4 regions of the Priestia sp. TGN 0903 genome follow, and region 2 is predicted to be linked to each of the others. Evidence: riboswitches for the same ligand, from Rfam matches in the RefSeq annotation. Region 2 holds a riboswitch; each other region holds the start of a gene.
The links. A riboswitch is a leader RNA that binds a small molecule or an ion and turns the genes downstream of it on or off. The one in region 2 is predicted to bind cyclic di-AMP.

Region 1: another riboswitch for cyclic di-AMP. It lies ahead of ACRPLY_RS25400 (cation:dicarboxylate symporter family transporter); the one in region 2 lies ahead of ACRPLY_RS07835 (dicarboxylate/amino acid:cation symporter).
Region 3: another riboswitch for cyclic di-AMP. It lies ahead of ACRPLY_RS08640 (potassium channel family protein); the one in region 2 lies ahead of ACRPLY_RS07835 (dicarboxylate/amino acid:cation symporter).
Region 4: another riboswitch for cyclic di-AMP. It lies ahead of ACRPLY_RS12805 (potassium-transporting ATPase subunit F); the one in region 2 lies ahead of ACRPLY_RS07835 (dicarboxylate/amino acid:cation symporter).

Annotation. Positions count from the first base shown of each region.
Region 1 covers NZ_JBOZGL010000015.1:18,487-22,660, reverse strand. The annotation lists gene ACRPLY_RS25410 (hypothetical protein) at 63-353, opposite strand; gene ACRPLY_RS25405 (undecaprenyl-diphosphate phosphatase) at 812-1,636, shown strand; cyclic di-AMP (ydaO/yuaA leader) riboswitch at 1,910-2,049, shown strand; gene ACRPLY_RS25400 (cation:dicarboxylate symporter family transporter) at 2,156-3,415, shown strand; gene ytvI (sporulation integral membrane protein YtvI) at 3,628-4,174, shown strand, end outside.
Region 2 covers NZ_JBOZGL010000002.1:288,294-292,467, forward strand. The annotation lists gene ACRPLY_RS07825 (ATP-binding protein) at 1-45, shown strand, start outside; gene ACRPLY_RS07830 (NAD(P)/FAD-dependent oxidoreductase) at 263-1,732, shown strand; cyclic di-AMP (ydaO/yuaA leader) riboswitch at 2,335-2,489, shown strand; gene ACRPLY_RS07835 (dicarboxylate/amino acid:cation symporter) at 2,670-3,905, shown strand; gene ACRPLY_RS07840 (aspartate aminotransferase family protein) at 4,014-4,174, shown strand, end outside.
Region 3 covers NZ_JBOZGL010000002.1:436,810-440,983, forward strand. The annotation lists gene ACRPLY_RS08625 (peptidyl-prolyl cis-trans isomerase) at 1-613, shown strand, start outside; gene ACRPLY_RS08630 (Lrp/AsnC family transcriptional regulator) at 902-1,357, opposite strand; gene ACRPLY_RS08635 (carboxymuconolactone decarboxylase family protein) at 1,478-1,936, shown strand; cyclic di-AMP (ydaO/yuaA leader) riboswitch at 2,052-2,196, shown strand; gene ACRPLY_RS08640 (potassium channel family protein) at 2,321-2,980, shown strand; gene ACRPLY_RS08645 (TrkH family potassium uptake protein) at 2,984-4,174, shown strand, end outside.
Region 4 covers NZ_JBOZGL010000003.1:352,805-356,978, forward strand. The annotation lists gene ACRPLY_RS12795 (undecaprenyldiphospho-muramoylpentapeptide beta-N-acetylglucosaminyltransferase) at 1-1,062, shown strand, start outside; cyclic di-AMP (ydaO/yuaA leader) riboswitch at 1,222-1,364, shown strand; gene ACRPLY_RS12800 (hypothetical protein) at 1,437-1,574, shown strand; cyclic di-AMP (ydaO/yuaA leader) riboswitch at 1,590-1,730, shown strand; gene ACRPLY_RS12805 (potassium-transporting ATPase subunit F) at 2,028-2,108, shown strand; gene kdpA (potassium-transporting ATPase subunit KdpA) at 2,133-3,794, shown strand; gene kdpB (potassium-transporting ATPase subunit KdpB) at 3,816-4,174, shown strand, end outside.

The sequences.
Region 1 (4,174 bases), on a different contig from region 2:
TACGGCTTAAGTTTACCATCATTCGGTAAAAAATCAACCCTTAAATAAAAAAAGCTAGACAATTAGCGTTGTCTAGCAGCATCGATTGCAATCACAATAGCTGTAATAATATGCATGATAAATCCCAAAAATGGAATCCAAGCAACCAGTGAGGTAACAAGCCCTAGTATGTTTCCATAAGCAGATAACCCTCGTCTATTAGCTAAAATGAGTGTGATAGCATGAAGAATAAATCCAATAAAAAGAGGAGTATAGCTAAAGCCCATAACAATCCCCGCGCCAATTAAAGGAATTCCCAGCAAGGCTTCATACCCAGCAGTGACCCATTTCATTGTACGTACATTTCCATTCATAGTAAAAAGCCTCCTAAAAAAGATACTACTATATACGAGAAAAGAGAGAAAAAAGTTTCAAATTACTTGGGGGATATGTCGTATAAGTCAGCCCTATTGGATTAAAATGATAGATGACAGTAAAGGGGGATGGAAAAAACATAATGATTTAGTCATTTTTTCACACTAAAGAAAAATAGTCTAGATGATTCATTTTTAGCTAAGGGACCAGAATTTATACTGAACATAGTGACTGCTTTTTAAAATAAATAAAAGCTGATATCGTGTTTTTTGGTTGTAGCATGTAAGCTTTTTATTACAAATTATTAAAGATTCTTATCTTTTTGCAAATACACATTGTATTTCATAGTTTTAACAATTATGATAAAAAAGCAAGTGTCAAAATAGGAAAATAGTTGAGCATGTAAAACGAAGCGATAAGTTTATTAATTTGAAAGAAAGGCAAGGTACATAGCTTTATGTGGGAAATTATTGTAGCAATCATTTTAGGGATTGTAGAAGGTTTAACAGAGTTTGCTCCTGTTTCGTCAACTGGGCATATGATTATTGTGGATGACCTGTGGTTAAATTCAAAAGAATTATTTTCATCTCCAGTAGCTAATACATTTAAGATTGTTATTCAGCTAGGGTCGATCTTAGCAGTAGTTGTTATTTTTAAAGATCGTTTTATTAATTTATTAGGATTGGGAAAAAAACCAGCTGCTGCAATTGGACCGACAAATCGCTTAAATTTAATGCAGGTAATTGTTGGTTTGTTACCCGCAGGAGTGTTAGGACTTTTGTTTGATGATTACATTGATGAACATTTGTTTTCTTTAAATACGGTGCTAATTGGCTTAGTGGTCGGAGCTGTATTAATGATTCTAGCAGATTTGTTTGGACCTAAACGTCCGCGTGTAGAGACGGTGGACCAAATGTCTTATGGACAAGCACTAGGTATAGGACTGTTTCAATGTATTGCTCTTTGGCCAGGTTTTTCTCGTTCAGGCTCAACGATTTCAGGAGGGGTTCTTCTTGGAATGAGCCATAAGGCAGCCGCAGATTTTACATTTATTATGGCAGTGCCAATTATGGCAGGAGCAAGTGGACTTTCATTGGTTAAAAACTGGCAGTATTTCACATCAGATGCACTACCGTTTTTTATTGCTGGTTTTATCAGCGCCTTTATTTTTGCGCTTATATCGATTCGCTTTTTCTTAAAATTAATCAACCGCATTAAATTAGTTCCGTTTGCCATTTATCGAATTGTCTTAGCGGCTATTCTATATTTTGTATTTTTATAAAATAAATAAGCGTATTTTATAGCCATTTAAACTTCTGATAAAGACTTAAAAAGCAAGAAAAAGCTATTGCAACATTGCAATAGCTTTTTTGCATAAATATATATTATTGTCTTTTGAAAGCGTTTTATAAACATGGGTATTGACAAAACGTGTCGAAAAATAGTAAATTAATATTTGTGCAGTATAAAGTTAAGTAAAAGTAAGACTTCTGTTTAGTTTTATTGACTGTAAAAAACGTATGACAACGTATAGATCGTTTTAATTTTATAAAAATTGAATAATAAGCTTAATCGTATAGAGCGGGGGAATCATTATCGGCAGTAAAGCTGCCTTGGGGTGAATCCTTACAAAAGGTAGGAAACTCTCAATTCCGAATCCGACAGTTAACCTCGTTTGCTTTATTGAGAGAAAGAGCCCAAAATAGCGTAAGTAAAAGGCTGTTCTTTCTTAAGAATAGTCTTTTTTTGTTTTTTCAGAAAAGTATATACAAATGTCATACATCTTTGGGGAGGTACATCTATGAAAAAAATTCGTTTTGGTTTGGCTACGCAGATTTTTACCGGTTTAATCCTCGGTGTTCTTGTAGGAGTAATTTGGTTTAACGATCCGCGTGTAGTAACATACCTACAGCCGCTAGGAGACCTATTTTTAAGATTAATTAAGATGATTGTTATTCCAATTGTTATCTCAAGCTTAGTCGTTGGAGTTGCAGGAGCAGGAAGCGGTAAACAGGTCGGAAAGCTCGGCGTTAAAACCATTCTCTATTTTGAAATTATTACGACTTTTGCAATTATAATCGGTGTATTGGTTGCTAATATTTTTCATCCTGGACAAGGTGTAGACATTCATTCAGCACAGAAGAGTGATATTTCACAATACGTTGAAACATCCGAACAGCAAGAAGGAAAGTCAGTGGCTGAAACGTTCTTACACATTGTTCCGACAAACTTTTTCCAGTCAATTGTTGAAGGGGACATGCTAGCAATTATCTTCTTTACAGTATTGTTCGCACTTGGAGTAGCGGCAATTGGAGAAAGAGGAAAGCCTGTTGTTCAATTCTTTGACGGCGTTTCTCACGCAATGTTTCACGTGGTAAACCTAGTAATGAAAGTGGCTCCGATTGGAGTATTTGCTTTAATTGGTGTAACAGTTTCGAAATTCGGTTTAGAGTCACTCCTTTCATTAGGAAAGCTTGTTATCTTAGTTTACTTAGCGTTAATTTTCTTCCTACTTGTTGTATTAGGAGGAATTGCGAAATGGGCAGGAATTAACATTTTCCACTTATTCCGCTATATGAAAGATGAACTGTTGTTAGCATACAGTACATCTAGTTCTGAGACAGTTCTTCCGCGTATTATGGAAAAGCTTGAAAAGATGGGCTGTCCAAAAGCTATCGTATCGTTTGTTGTACCAATTGGTTATACCTTTAACCTAGATGGTTCTGTTCTTTATCAAGCCATTGCAGCGTTATTCTTAGCGCAAGTGTATGGTATTGATTTAACAATCGTTCAACAGCTGACGCTCATTCTTGTATTGATGGTTACATCTAAAGGAATGGCTGCGGTGCCAGGAACATCATTTGTTGTATTACTAGCTACTCTTGGAACAATCGGCGTTCCGGCAGAAGGATTAGCCTTCATTGCGGGAGTAGACAGAATCATGGATATGGCACGTACGGTTGTTAACTTAGTAGGAAACACACTAGCAGCAATTGTAATGTCTAAATCTGAAGGCAAATTTGACCCTAAAAAAGGTACAGAGGTCATGAGAGCCGGCTAATTTATAAATTTAAAAGCTACTTATTCTATTCAAAAAATTAGAATAAGTAGCTTTTTTCATAATAATTCCTTTATTATTATGGGAATTGACCCTATAATATGTAACATCAGGTATAAAAATATCCAAATTTTATTCTTACATAAAGCAGTCACTGGTTCCTTTCTTTATCAGTAAATATAGAGATAGCTTAGCTAGTTGGGGGATAGTAGAGTATGTGGAAAAAGCGAATATGGGTCATCGCCTCGATAGTAATCGTATGTTTGTTAATCCCTTACAGTTTACCGATTGTGTTTGCTTTATTAACAGCATTAGCACTTGAGGGTATTGTTCAAAAATTACATCAATCTTTTAAAATGAAGAGAGTCTACGCAGTGCTTATGACCTTCATTTTATATGTTGTTTCGCTCATACTTATTGGATTTTTTATTGTTCGGACAATCGTTACGCAAGTGGTAGCTCTTTCAAAAATAGCGCCTTCCTTTGTAAAAGAAATCTATGAAACCGCAATTTATCCAACTATTATTAAGTGGAAGTACTATTCAAACGCTCTTCCTACGGAAGTGATTTCTTCTATCGAGCGCACGCTTGAAAAAACCGTAAATTCATTAGATTCTCTATTAAAAAGTACGGTAGAAATCATCATTAGCTTTGCCGCAACTGTTCCTGGGTTTCTACTAGAGTTTCTTATTTATTTAGTAGCGCTTGTATTTATCAGCCTTGAGCTGCCTGCTATTAAAAATAAAATTAAGTCTTTCTTAA
Region 2 (4,174 bases):
GAAATTGCTCTTCCGTATATTAAAGAACCAGTGAACATTTCGTAGCGCTTGCTATTCGTTCGCTGGTTTTTATTTGGTTGAAATAAAAACGAATGTTTTTTTATTTTTTTATTTTAATGTTCGTGTATATTGTTGACTAAAGGGTTTGTTTTTGATATATTATCAAATGGCTAGAAAATAACCGAATGATAATAAAAAAAGAAAATTCGGTCAATAACTTTTATCTTTTACCCAAAGAAAAAAGATGATGGGAGAATGTACAATGAACTCAAAATATGATGTTATTGTGGTAGGGGCAGGACCCGCTGGAATTTTTACTTGCTATGAGCTAACGTTAAAATTACCGGAAGCAACTATTTTATTAATCGATAAAGGACACGATATCTATCGACGTAATTGTCCGATTCTTCAGAAAAAAATTGAAAAATGTCCCCCTGCAGTTGGCAGAAAAGAGTTTGCTGGCTGTTTGCCTGCTTGTTCTATCACAAATGGTTTCGGTGGAGCCGGCGCATATTCAGATGGGAAGTTTAATATCACCAGTGAATTTGGAGGCTGGATGACGGATTATCTGTCTGAATCACAGGTGGTAGATTTAATTAAATACGTGGATGAAATTAATTTAAAACACGGAGCAACCGATACGATTACGGATCCGTTAACTGATAAAGTTCGTGAAATTGAAAAACGCGGATACGCAGCAGGATTAAAGCTATTGCGTGCCCAAGTGCGTCATTTAGGAACAGAGCAAAATTTAGAAATTTTAAAAAGCATTTATGAATACTTAAAAGAAAAAATTGATATGCAGTATAAAACGGAAGTAGCCGATTTAATAACAGAAAAAGAAGATGGTCAGCATATCGTGCGCGGTATTGAATTGAAGAATGGTGACAGAATTACGGCTGATAAAGTCGTGGTTTCACCAGGTCGAGACGGCTCGAAGTGGATGAGCGACTTACTAAAAAAACGCCGTTTGAAAATGATTAACAATCAAGTAGACATCGGTGTTCGAGTAGAAACATCTAACGTTGTTATGGAAGAAATCAACAAGCACTTGTACGAAGGGAAATTTATTTACAATACGTCTGTAGGTACAAGAGTCAGAACGTTCTGCAGCAATCCTTCAGGGCATGTGGTAGTAGAGAATCATTCAGGGATTATGTTAGCAAATGGACACGCATACAAAGATCCGAAGCTTGGAAGTCAAAATACGAACTTTGCGCTGCTTGTTTCTCATAAATTTTCGGATCCATTTGATCAGCCGAACGAATATGCGCACGAAGTATCAAGATTAGCTAATATGCTGTCAAACGGAGGCTTAGTTGTTCAAAAGTATGGAGATATTTTAAAGGGGCGCCGTTCAACAGCGAATCGAATTAAAGAAGGCTTTTTAGAACCAACGTTAAAAGAAGCTGTCCCTGGTGATTTGGGTTTAGTGCTTCCATACAATACAATGAAAAGCTTAATTGAAATGACAGAAGCACTGGATCATGTAACGCCTGGGTTAGCATCTGAACATACGCTGTTTTACGGTGTGGAAGCGAAATTTTACTCCGCCCGTCCGAAGTTAAACGATAAGTTTGAAACTGAAATTTCCGGTTTATACGTGGGAGGAGACGGAGCTGGTATTACGCGAGGACTCGCGCAGGCAAGTGCGTGTGGTGTGTGGGTAGCGCGTGACATTGTTGAAAAATTAAAGAATCGTAAAGCAAGTTCTGAACCTGTTACTGTATAAAAAAAGAGGCCGTCACGGCCTCTTTTTTTTATGGGTTAAATAACGAGAGGGAATAAGTAAAAAGTAAAGAACTTGTACCGCTCCAACTCCGATAGTTTTATACGATAATTACCCGCTCCTTTTTTAAAAGATAGTAGGAAATCTATACTTCTATCTTGAGCAGAATTAAGTAGAATAAGGGGAATTGATAATGTCGATTTCTTCGCATCAATAAAGTCAGTGAAATTTTAGGGAGTGTATATCAAGCAGTACAAGGATAAAATCAACAGTTGGAAAGAGTTATTTTTTTGATAAGTAAAATATTTATGGAAGCAGTAAAGTACATGGATATTAGAATAATTATACATATTTATGAATGATATTAATGAGAAGAAAGTTCACTTTATAAACTATTTTTTGAATTAATTTTTTATTCATTAGATTGTAAGTCTTGTTAAATAGGTGTTTTTGGTTTATTGAAATATGGTGTAAATATTTTAAAATATAACAATTCTCAACTTTTTACGATAAAATCATGCATTATTTTTGAATAAAAACTTGACAGGAATACATAAAATGAATTTTAATTAAAGTAACAATTATTATCATGCAAAAATATTAAAGAAAATTATTTGCTTAATCTCTTTTGTTTTATAAGAGAACGGAGGACCCATATTTGTGCGTAATGTACTTGGGGTGAATCTTGAATGAATCAAGTAGGGTAACTCACGTACCCGAATCCGACAGCTAACTCCGTAAGCATTCAGTGAGGGAATAACAGGTCTATGAAACCATGATATTCTCATGGTTTTTTGTATAGCTAAAAATATTCCTAAACTATTAATCTGAAAATTTTTAATATATTGTATATTTTGAGTGTTATCACCCTCAATGCATGGTAAAATAAGTATAGTAGTTAGAATCATTCTAATATAATTTATTTATGGGAGGTAAATCTATGAAGCTATCGACAAAGATCATTATCGCGCTAATTGCTGGTGCTGTTGTAGGAGTGTTGATTAATGCTTTTGCTCCAAGTGCTTTTGCTCCGCTGGACAAGTACTTGTTTACGCCGCTTGGGCAAATTTTCTTAAGCTTAATTAAAATGCTTGTTGTACCAATTGTGTTTTTCTCTATCACGTTAGGCGTAGCAGGTTTAGGAGATCCTAAAAAACTGGGAAGAATCGGGGCAAAAACAGTTTCGTACTTCCTAGTGACAACAACCGTTGCTATTGTAATTGGTTTATTATTAGCGTTTGTTATTAAACCAGGAACATTTGGATCTTTTGATACAAAAAACGCTTCTTTTGAAGCTGAAAAAGCACCGCCGGTTGGAGAGACATTCTTAAATATGATTCCAGTCAATCCAATCCAAGCGATGGCTGAAGGGAATATGCTTCAACTTATCGTTTTCTCTATCTTTATCGGTTTTGGTATTACGATGCTTGGAAGTAAAACCAAAGGGCTTTATAATTTACTCGAGCAAGGCAATGAATTGATGATGTACCTTGTAAATCTAGTGATGAAGTTTGCTCCTTACGGAACATTTGGGCTTCTTGCAACAGCGGTTGGAAGTCAAGGCTGGCAGGCAATTAAAGCGATGGGGCTTTACATGATTGTAGTCGTGCTCGCACTGTTCATCCATTCGATTGTAACATATGGGGGGTCAGTCGCTCTTATGGCCAGACGTAACCCTATTGAATTTTTTAAAGGTTTTGCTCCTGCGATGACAGTTGGATTCAGTACATCAAGCAGTAGTGCAACGCTTCCGATTTCAATGAATGTGGCTCAAAAAAATCTTCGTGTCCCGGAGTCCATCAGCAGTTTTGTTCAGCCGTTAGGTGCTACCATTAACATGGATGGAACAGCAATTATGCAAGGTGTCGCGACTATTTTTATTGCGCAAGTATACGGCGTTGACCTGTCGCTGGGTGCTCTTGTGACGGTTGTATTAACAGCGGTGCTTGCTAGTATTGGTACAGCAGGCGTGCCGGGAGTTGGTCTCATTATGCTAGCGATGGTATTGAGTTCGGTTGGCCTGCCTGTAGCAGGTATCGGATTGATTATCGGGATTGATCGCTTGCTTGATATGCTTCGTACATCTGTAAATATTACGGGAGACGCTGCGTGTGCCGTTATTGTGGCTGAGTCAGAAGCAAAGCGTATCGATAAATCTGTAACGCAATCGGCTTAATAAATGTAAAAGCTCTAGCTATATGCTAGGGCTTTTTTTATTGGCAAGAAACTCTTCTTTTCAGCATACAGTTTAATAAGAGTATGTGTTTGAAAGGAGAGTGCGGAAATGAATAAGACCCATGTGATAAAGCCGCTGCTCGACGACGACTACCCAGTTATTTCATATGGAAAAGGAATTTATTTGTACGACCAAGATGGAAAAAAGTACATAGATGCTTCGTCAGGGGCAGTTACAGCAAGTATCGGACACGGCGTAAAAGAAATTAT
Region 3 (4,174 bases), 150 kb from region 2:
AAAGACAAGTGACAGGGTACAGAAAAAAGTCGAGGATATGTGGAAACAAATCAAACGTTCATATGACGAAGATACAAGAAAACAAGGCTATGAAGTCTTGCACATTCGTTCTAGCGATGTAACTAAACAGCTAATAAATCAGTTTAAATTAGAAGAATATTTCCGTAAACAAATTACGTCTGATGAACTAGACGCTTACTATACACGTATTGAGAATGATGTAACGCGCGTATCTTTTTCGCAGCTAACTTTTACAACTTTACATGATGCTGAGACCGTTGCGGCTGAGCTGCAAAAAGGAACATCGCTTCAAGACGTTCAAAAAAAATATGCTGATGTCCAGACCATCAGCAAAATAGAGAATGATGATAATCTAAAGCTTTCGAATCTATCTCCCTCTTTTATAGATGTTTTAAAAAAACAGCACATTGGAGAGTGTAGTAAGCCCATTAAAATGGGTAAAGTCTATTATATTCTTATTTTAAAACAAAAAGATAAAAAAACGGAATCAGAAGTCAAAGAAGAAATGATGAAAGAACTTGTTTTGAATCATATCAACCGGTATATCCAGGATCAACTGCCAAGGTTTCACGTGACTTTTAACCTTAGGTAGTTCCCTTTTATATAGATTGATTGTTTTCAAAAAACAAGCAGGTAAAAGAGCTTTCTATTAATAGAGAGCTCTTTTACATTTTTAAGTAGACAGAAATGTCGGTACCTGATAGAATGAAGTTGTAAAACTTTCATTATTCGGAAAATTTATACCCTCCAGCTTTGGAGGGTTATTTTTTATGCTTTTGGACGAATAAAAGAGGCTAGGACAGAAGTAGTTTAGTGGAAAGAAGATCCGAACGATGAATCGTTCGGATCTTTTCGTTAGTACGGTGAACGTATGTTTCAATCACTTTTCATCTTTTAAATGACTCAATAATGCAGAAGACATCTCCACGTGAGAAAGGGCGATGTGTGAAATCGTTTTGGCATAAGGTGTAATTTCGTTAATAAATTGCTCGAGTACGTGCAGGTGAGGAAGCTGAAGCTTTGTAATGAAGCAAGCCTGTCCGGCGATGCGTTCACAGAATAAAGCATAGGGATACTGAGAAATAAATCTTTTAAAACGCTCGTGCTCTCCGTTTTTCATGGTTACTTCAATAAAACACGAGACGGGCAACTGCAGCTTTTCATAATCAATATCGATTGTATATCCTTTTATAATACCAAAGCTCTCTAGCTGTCTTACTCGCTCTGCCACTGAAGGAGGAGACAGGTTAATTTGTTTTCCTAGCTCTCTTAAGGAAAGACGGCTGTTTTGCTGCAGTGCCTGCAAAATCGATAAATCAATTTCATCAATTTTCAATTGAAAACCTTCTTTCATATTAATGTTTCATTTGATTAGTAACAGCAGATAATATGTTTTATTTGTTATCTGAAATCTCCATTTTTCTTACTATAATAATTAAAAAGGAGTGAGTAAAAAATGGCAAGAGTTTTGTTAACAAACGAAGAGGGAACAAATTTTGAAAAAGCACTGAATTTAATTCCAGATGTAAAAAGGTTGTATGATGAGCTATACGACAAGCTTTGGAACAGTGATATAGTAAAAAGAGAGACTAAGGAAAAAATCAGGCTTTATCTAGCAGGTGTTAACGGCTGTGAGACGTGTATGAGCATGTCATATGTAGGCGATAAGACGCTTAATCAAAAAGTGTTAAGAGAAAAAGAGCTGGAAGAAAAAGATCGACTGCTGTTTCGATTTATAGATGTATACCGAGTGCGTCCAAGGGATTTGACGGATGCTGATATGGATCAATTAAAGAAATTTTACAGTGATACGCAGCTATTAGAGCTTTTGGCCGTTATTAATTTGTTTGATCAATTTCACAAACTGATTGTCAGTTTAGATTTATATGATTTTTGCAGTTTGCAGCGCAAGTGATGTCTTCCCTAAAAATATCTTGACAGACAAAATCCACAGGAGTAAGATAGCTTTCGTGAAGTGAAACGTATCATGAATCGAATCGATTATTCTAAAAAATAGATCATAGACATTTGAATAAAAATCGCTTAATCCATTACGGAGCGGAGGACCCATTATTTACGCACATATTGTGCTCCGGGGTGAATCCTTAAAAAGGTAGGGTTACTCTTAAAACCCGAACCCGACAGCTAACTTCGCAAGCGTTTTGAGGGGGAAGAGTGTGAAAAAACACAGGAGCCTTCCTGTGTTTTTTTGCGCTTTTTTTAAGAAAAACATGTAATTTTTTAGAAAAAGTATAAGCTAAGAGAACACACAGCAGTTGAAGAAAGGAATAAATACATTATGAAAAAACAGTTTGCTGTATTGGGATTAGGTCGTTTTGGAGGCAGTTTGGTTGAAGAGTTTGCTAATTTGGATGTGGATGTGCTCGCTATTGACCGCAATCAGGAGGTAGTAAAGAAATATAGCAACTCAGCTACATATGTCGTGCAAGCGAACGCAATTGATGAAGCTAGCTTAAAAGGGCTAGGCATTCGTAACGTTGATCATGCTCTTATTTCGTTTGGAGACGATATTGAAGCAAGCGTGCTTGCAACGATGCTTTTAAAAGATATGGGCGTTAAGCAAGTATGGGTAAAAGCGGTGAATATGTATCATCAAAAAGTGCTGGAGAAAATAGGAGCGGACAAAGTCATTCATCCTGAGCGCGATATTGCGAAGCGGATTGCTCATCACGTGGTGTCAGAAAAAATTATTGACTATATTGAACTGTCTAAAGACTATAGTATTGTTGAAATTGTCGCTTCTAAGAAACTTCATAATAAAACGCTGTTTGATTTAAATATTCGTGCAAAGTACGGCTGTAATATTATCGGTTTTCAGCGAAAAGACGGGGAAATGGTGATTTCGCCTACGGCGCATGAAACAATTGAACAAGGAGATATGCTGATTGTTATCGGACATAATCGCGATTTAAACCGTTTTGAAGAAGAAGGAGTTTAACTTATGAAAAAAAAAATTGTTAGGCTTACGCCGCCGCAGCTGCTTGTCTCCATTTTTGGCGGAGGAATTATTATTGGTGCTCTTTTATTAATGATGCCTTTTTCTACTACTGAGCCAATCCGGTGGGTAGACGCCCTTTTTACATCTACTTCCGCTATGACAGTGACCGGCTTAGCCGTCGTAGATACAGGTACGCGTTTTACCGTCATCGGTCAAACGATTATTATGCTGTTAATTCAAATAGGCGGTCTTGGCATTATGTCATTTGCCGTGCTGATTTTTATGATGCTAGGTAAAAAAATTGGATTTAAAGAGCGTATGCTCGTTCAGCAGGCATTAAATCAAACGAGCGTCGGCGGAGTTGTCCTGCTAGTTAAAAGGCTGTTTATCTTTTCATTTTTAATTGAGTTTGTTGCACTTATCTTTTTAGCGATACGCTGGGTTCCGGAATTCGGATGGTCTAAGGGGCTATTCTTTAGCTTGTTTCATTCAATTTCAGCTTTTAATAACGCAGGGTTCGGACTATTATCTGACAGCTTAGTTCAGTATGTAGGAGATCCCGTTATTAACATAACGATTTCCTTTTTGTTTATTATTGGTGGGTTAGGATTTACCGTTCTTGCTGATATGTGGGTAAAAAAATCGTATAAAAAACTAACGCTGCATTCAAAAATTATGATTATCAGCACGTTTGCCATTAACGTGATTGCCATGCTTTTTATTTTTTTCTTAGAGTACGGCAATTCACATACACTTGGAAGTTTGTCATTAGGAGACAAAGTGTGGGCGTCTTATTTTCAAGCGGTAACAACACGCACAGCAGGTTTTAATAGTATCGATATAGGAAGTCTACATGATTCCACTATATTTTTAATGGTTATGTTAATGTTCATAGGTGCAGGAAGTGCGTCAACAGGAGGAGGTATTAAACTAACAACGTTTGTGGTGATTGTCTTTTCTGTATGGGCATTTTTACGAAGCAGGGAAGATATTGTGCTGTTAAAGAGACGGCTTCTTCCTCTTCATGTGTTTAAGGCACTAGCCATTACGATGATTTCGATTATGTTTGTGTTTGGGGCCATCTTCCTGTTAAATATTTCGGAAAACCTGCCGTTTGTAAAAATTATGTTTGAAGTTGTTTCTGCGTTTGGAACAGTAGGTTTATCGATGGGAGCGACTCCTGAACTTTCGTAC
Region 4 (4,174 bases), on a different contig from region 2:
AAGCAAGTTATCGTTTTTACCGGAGGCGGAACAGCGGGGCACGTAACGCCAAACATTGCCATCATGAAAGAATTAGACAGTGAAAAATGGGATATCCATTATGTCGGTTCTCACAATGGTATTGAGAAAGAATTAATTACAAAATTAAACGTTCCATATCATGCGATTTCAAGCGGGAAGCTGCGTCGATATGTAGATATGGAAAATGTAAAAGATGTATTTCGAGTAGCAAAAGGGGTTGGCGATGCACGTCGCGTGCTGAAAAAACTAAAGCCTTCTCTTGTTTTTTCAAAAGGCGGTTTCGTCACAGTTCCTGTGGTAATGGCTGCTAAATCTTTAAACATTCCCGTGTTCATTCATGAAAGTGATTTAACACCGGGACTGGCAAATAAAATTGCGCAGAAATTTGCCACTAAAATTTTTACTTCTTTTGATGAAGCCGCAAACTACTTTCCAAAAGAAAAAGTGCAGGTTGTTGGTTCACCTATTCGAAAAGAGCTATTTAGCGGAAGCGCAGCGAACGGGGAAAGCTGGCTACGCTTTTATGATAAGCGCCCCATTTTAACGATTATGGGCGGAAGTTTAGGAGCACGCCGTATTAATGAAATCGTTCGAGAGTCTTTGCCTGAACTGCAAAAGAAATTCCAAGTTGTACACCTTTGCGGAAAAGGCAATATTGATACAAGCCTTGAAAAAGAGTCAGGATACCGTCAGTTAGAATACGTAAACGAACAGCTTCCTGATGTTCTAGCGGCAACTGATTATGTGATTACACGCGGTGGATCCAATGCCATTTTTGAGTTTTTAGCTCTTCATAAACCGATGATGATTATTCCTTTATCAAAAGCACAGAGTCGCGGAGATCAAATTTTAAATGCACAATCTTTTAAGAAAAAAGGCTACTGTATGGTTGTAGAAGAAGAACAGTTAACAAAAGAATTGTTTTTACGTGAAGTAAGTGAGCTTCAGCAGCAGGCAAGTACAATGAAGCGTACAATGCGTGAAGCAACAAAAACGGATGCTATTTCAATTCTTGTAAATGAAATTGAGAAAATGAGCTAAAAAAAGCGTTCTTATCTCCTCGATAAGAACGCTTTTTTTCTTCTGAAATTATTATTTTAAAATAATGAATAAATATAGAAAAATAAAGCTTTTAAAATTTCAAAAAATGTTGTTGACAGTAAATTTTAACAGGAGTAAGATTACTCTCATGAAACGTTCCACAGTGAAACGCTGAGTCTTTCCTGAAAGAGAGGGAAAGAGCGGAGGACCCAATTATTAGGGGTGAATCTCTTAACTGAGTAGGGTTACTTTCTTGACCCGAACCCGTCAGCTAACTTCGTAAGCGTTAAGAGAGAGGATGGTGTAATCGTGGTCGTTTTCTATAACAGCGGATAGTACGCTCCTTTCAAAATATAGGTGAAAGGAGCGTCCAGATGCATTTATCTAAGCAAATGATTCAAATGATTGAATATCGGGCAATGTGCGACCAGCAATCTTTTGATCTAGCAAACCGCTATTTGTCTACGTTGGCTAATCAAAGTTTTAAACGCAGCAGTAAAAGTCATCATTAAGTCTAAAAATTAAATAACAAATATACGCTTAATCAATTATGAGCGGGGGACCCAATATTTTGTACGTATGTACTAGGGGTGAATCTCTTAACTGAGTAGGGTTACTTCCATAACCCGAATCCGACAGCTAACTCCGTAAGCGTTTTGGGAGTAAAAAATTCGTGTCAATCACGGCTTATTTGTCGTGCATTAAACCGCGGAAGAGAACTCTCTTCTGCGGTTTTTTAGTGGAAAAAAATAGCATCACGTCTCGCGGTTAGCTTTTTTGGACCTGATGCTTTATGAAAAGAAACCGTCACTAAACTTAGAAGCTATCATTTTTGTCAGGAAACAGTTAGGAGGAAGCAACTTGGATATGATGATGCTTGGAACGCTTGCCTTATTAGCGACTGCTATGTACGGAATTATTCGCTGGTCGTCTCATGTAGTAGACGACAGAGAGGAGAAGTGAACATGTCGTTCATTTTGTTAGGTATTTCAATTACCGTTTTAATTTATTTAGTATATGTACTGTTAAATCCAGAACAATTTTAATAAGCGGAGGAATAAAACGTGGGGATTTTTCTACTATCAGTTGCGCTGCTGCTTATTTTTGTAGCGCTTATTGCAAAGCCCGTAGGTATTTATATAGCGAATGTATTTTCAAACGATAAAAACACTAGCTTGATAGGAAAGATAGAAACAGTGATGTTTAAAGCAGCAGGAATTAAAGGGCTTAATCAAACGTGGAAGCAATATGCATTGGCTCTCGTGTTGGCGAATACGTTTATGATTTTTGTGGTGTACCTTATCTTCCGATTCCAAGGGGTACTGCCGCTAAACCCAAGCCACATAAAAGGAATGGATCCGGCCCTTGCTTTTAACACAGCCATTAGTTTTATGACAAATACGAACTTGCAGCACTACAGCGGTGAGTCAGGTTTGTCCTATTTCTCACAGATGGCCGCCATTGTATTTATGATGTTTGCTGCACCAGCAACAGCACTTGCAGTAGCAATCGCTTTTATTCGCGGGCTAGCAGGGAAAGAAATGGGAAACTTTTTTGTTGATTTTGTAAAATCAATTACGCGTATTTTACTTCCTATTGCTTTTATAACAGGTATTTTATTTACGTTTTTAGGTGTCCCTCAAACGTTAAGCGGAACGGTGACTGCCCATACATTAGAAGGGGCAACACAGCAAATTGCAAGGGGACCAGTTGCTTCTTTTCTTTCAATCAAAGAGCTAGGCAACAACGGAGGGGGATTTTTTGGTGTCAACTCAGCCCATCCATTTGAAAATCCCAATGCGTGGAGCAATGTGTTACAGATTGTCCTTATGCTTTTATTACCAACCGCACTTCCTTTCACATACGGAAAAATGATCGGACAGCGTAAACAAGGTCGCATCTTGTTTGTATCGATGAGTATGCTGTTTATCGTTATCTTAAGCACAGCGTTTGTAACAGAGTGGGGCGGTAACCCTAGACTTGATGCTTTTCATCTAAATGAAGCGAGCGGTTATATGGAAGGGAAAGAAGTCCGGTTTGGTGTCGGTATGTCAACGCTGTACGCCATCGTGACGACAGCAAGTGAAACAGGCGCGGTGAACGCGATGCACGATACCCTGACGCCTCTTACCGGGTTGTTAACGCTTGGAAATATGATGTTAAATACCGTATTTGGCGGTGTCGGAGCAGGATTTATGAATGTCATGATGTACGTCATCATCGCCGTATTTTTATCAGGTTTAATGGTTGGAAGAACACCAGAATACGTAGGTAAAAAAATTGAAGGAAAAGAAATGAAACTAATCGCCGTGACGCTTATCCTGCAGCCGCTGCTAATTTTAGGAGGAACAGCTGTAGCACTTACCACTCATTTAGGAATGGAAGGTATATCAAATCCAGGCTTTCACGGGTTAAGTCAGGCACTGTATGAATTTACGTCGTCAGCAGCAAACAATGGGTCCGGTTTTGAAGGACTCGGTGACGCAACGCCGTTTTGGAACATTTCTACGGGAATTGTTATGTATATTGGACGCTACTTCGGACTAATTACAATGCTGGCGGTATCGAGCTCACTAGCATCTAAGCAGCTTGTTCCCGAAACACCTGGAACATTTAAAACGGATACGTCTTTATTTAGCGGCATTTTAATTGGAACTACCGTTATTGTAGGAGCACTTACGTTTTTCCCAGTGCTTGTGCTTGGGCCGGTTGCTGAGTATTTAACACTGTAATCAAGAAAGCGGAGGATCATAATGAATAAACGGAATTTTGCAAATAATATTGAATTGGATCGCAACAGTCATATTCAAGGTTCTGTAGATAAACAAGCTTCATCGATTTTTATTCAATCAGTAAAGCAGGCGTTTATCAAGCTCAGCCCAAGAACGATGATAAAAAACCCTATCATGTTCGTAGTAGAAATCGGGTTTATAATTACGCTTTTTTTAGCCGTTGTTCCGGACCTTTTCGGAGAAAGTACAGTAAGCACAGGATTTAATGTTGCCGTATCTCTCGTGTTATTTTTCACCATTGCTTTTGCTAATTTTGCAGAAGCATTAGCAGAAGGACGAGGAAAGGCACAGGCAAACTCATTGAAGAAATCTAAAGGCGA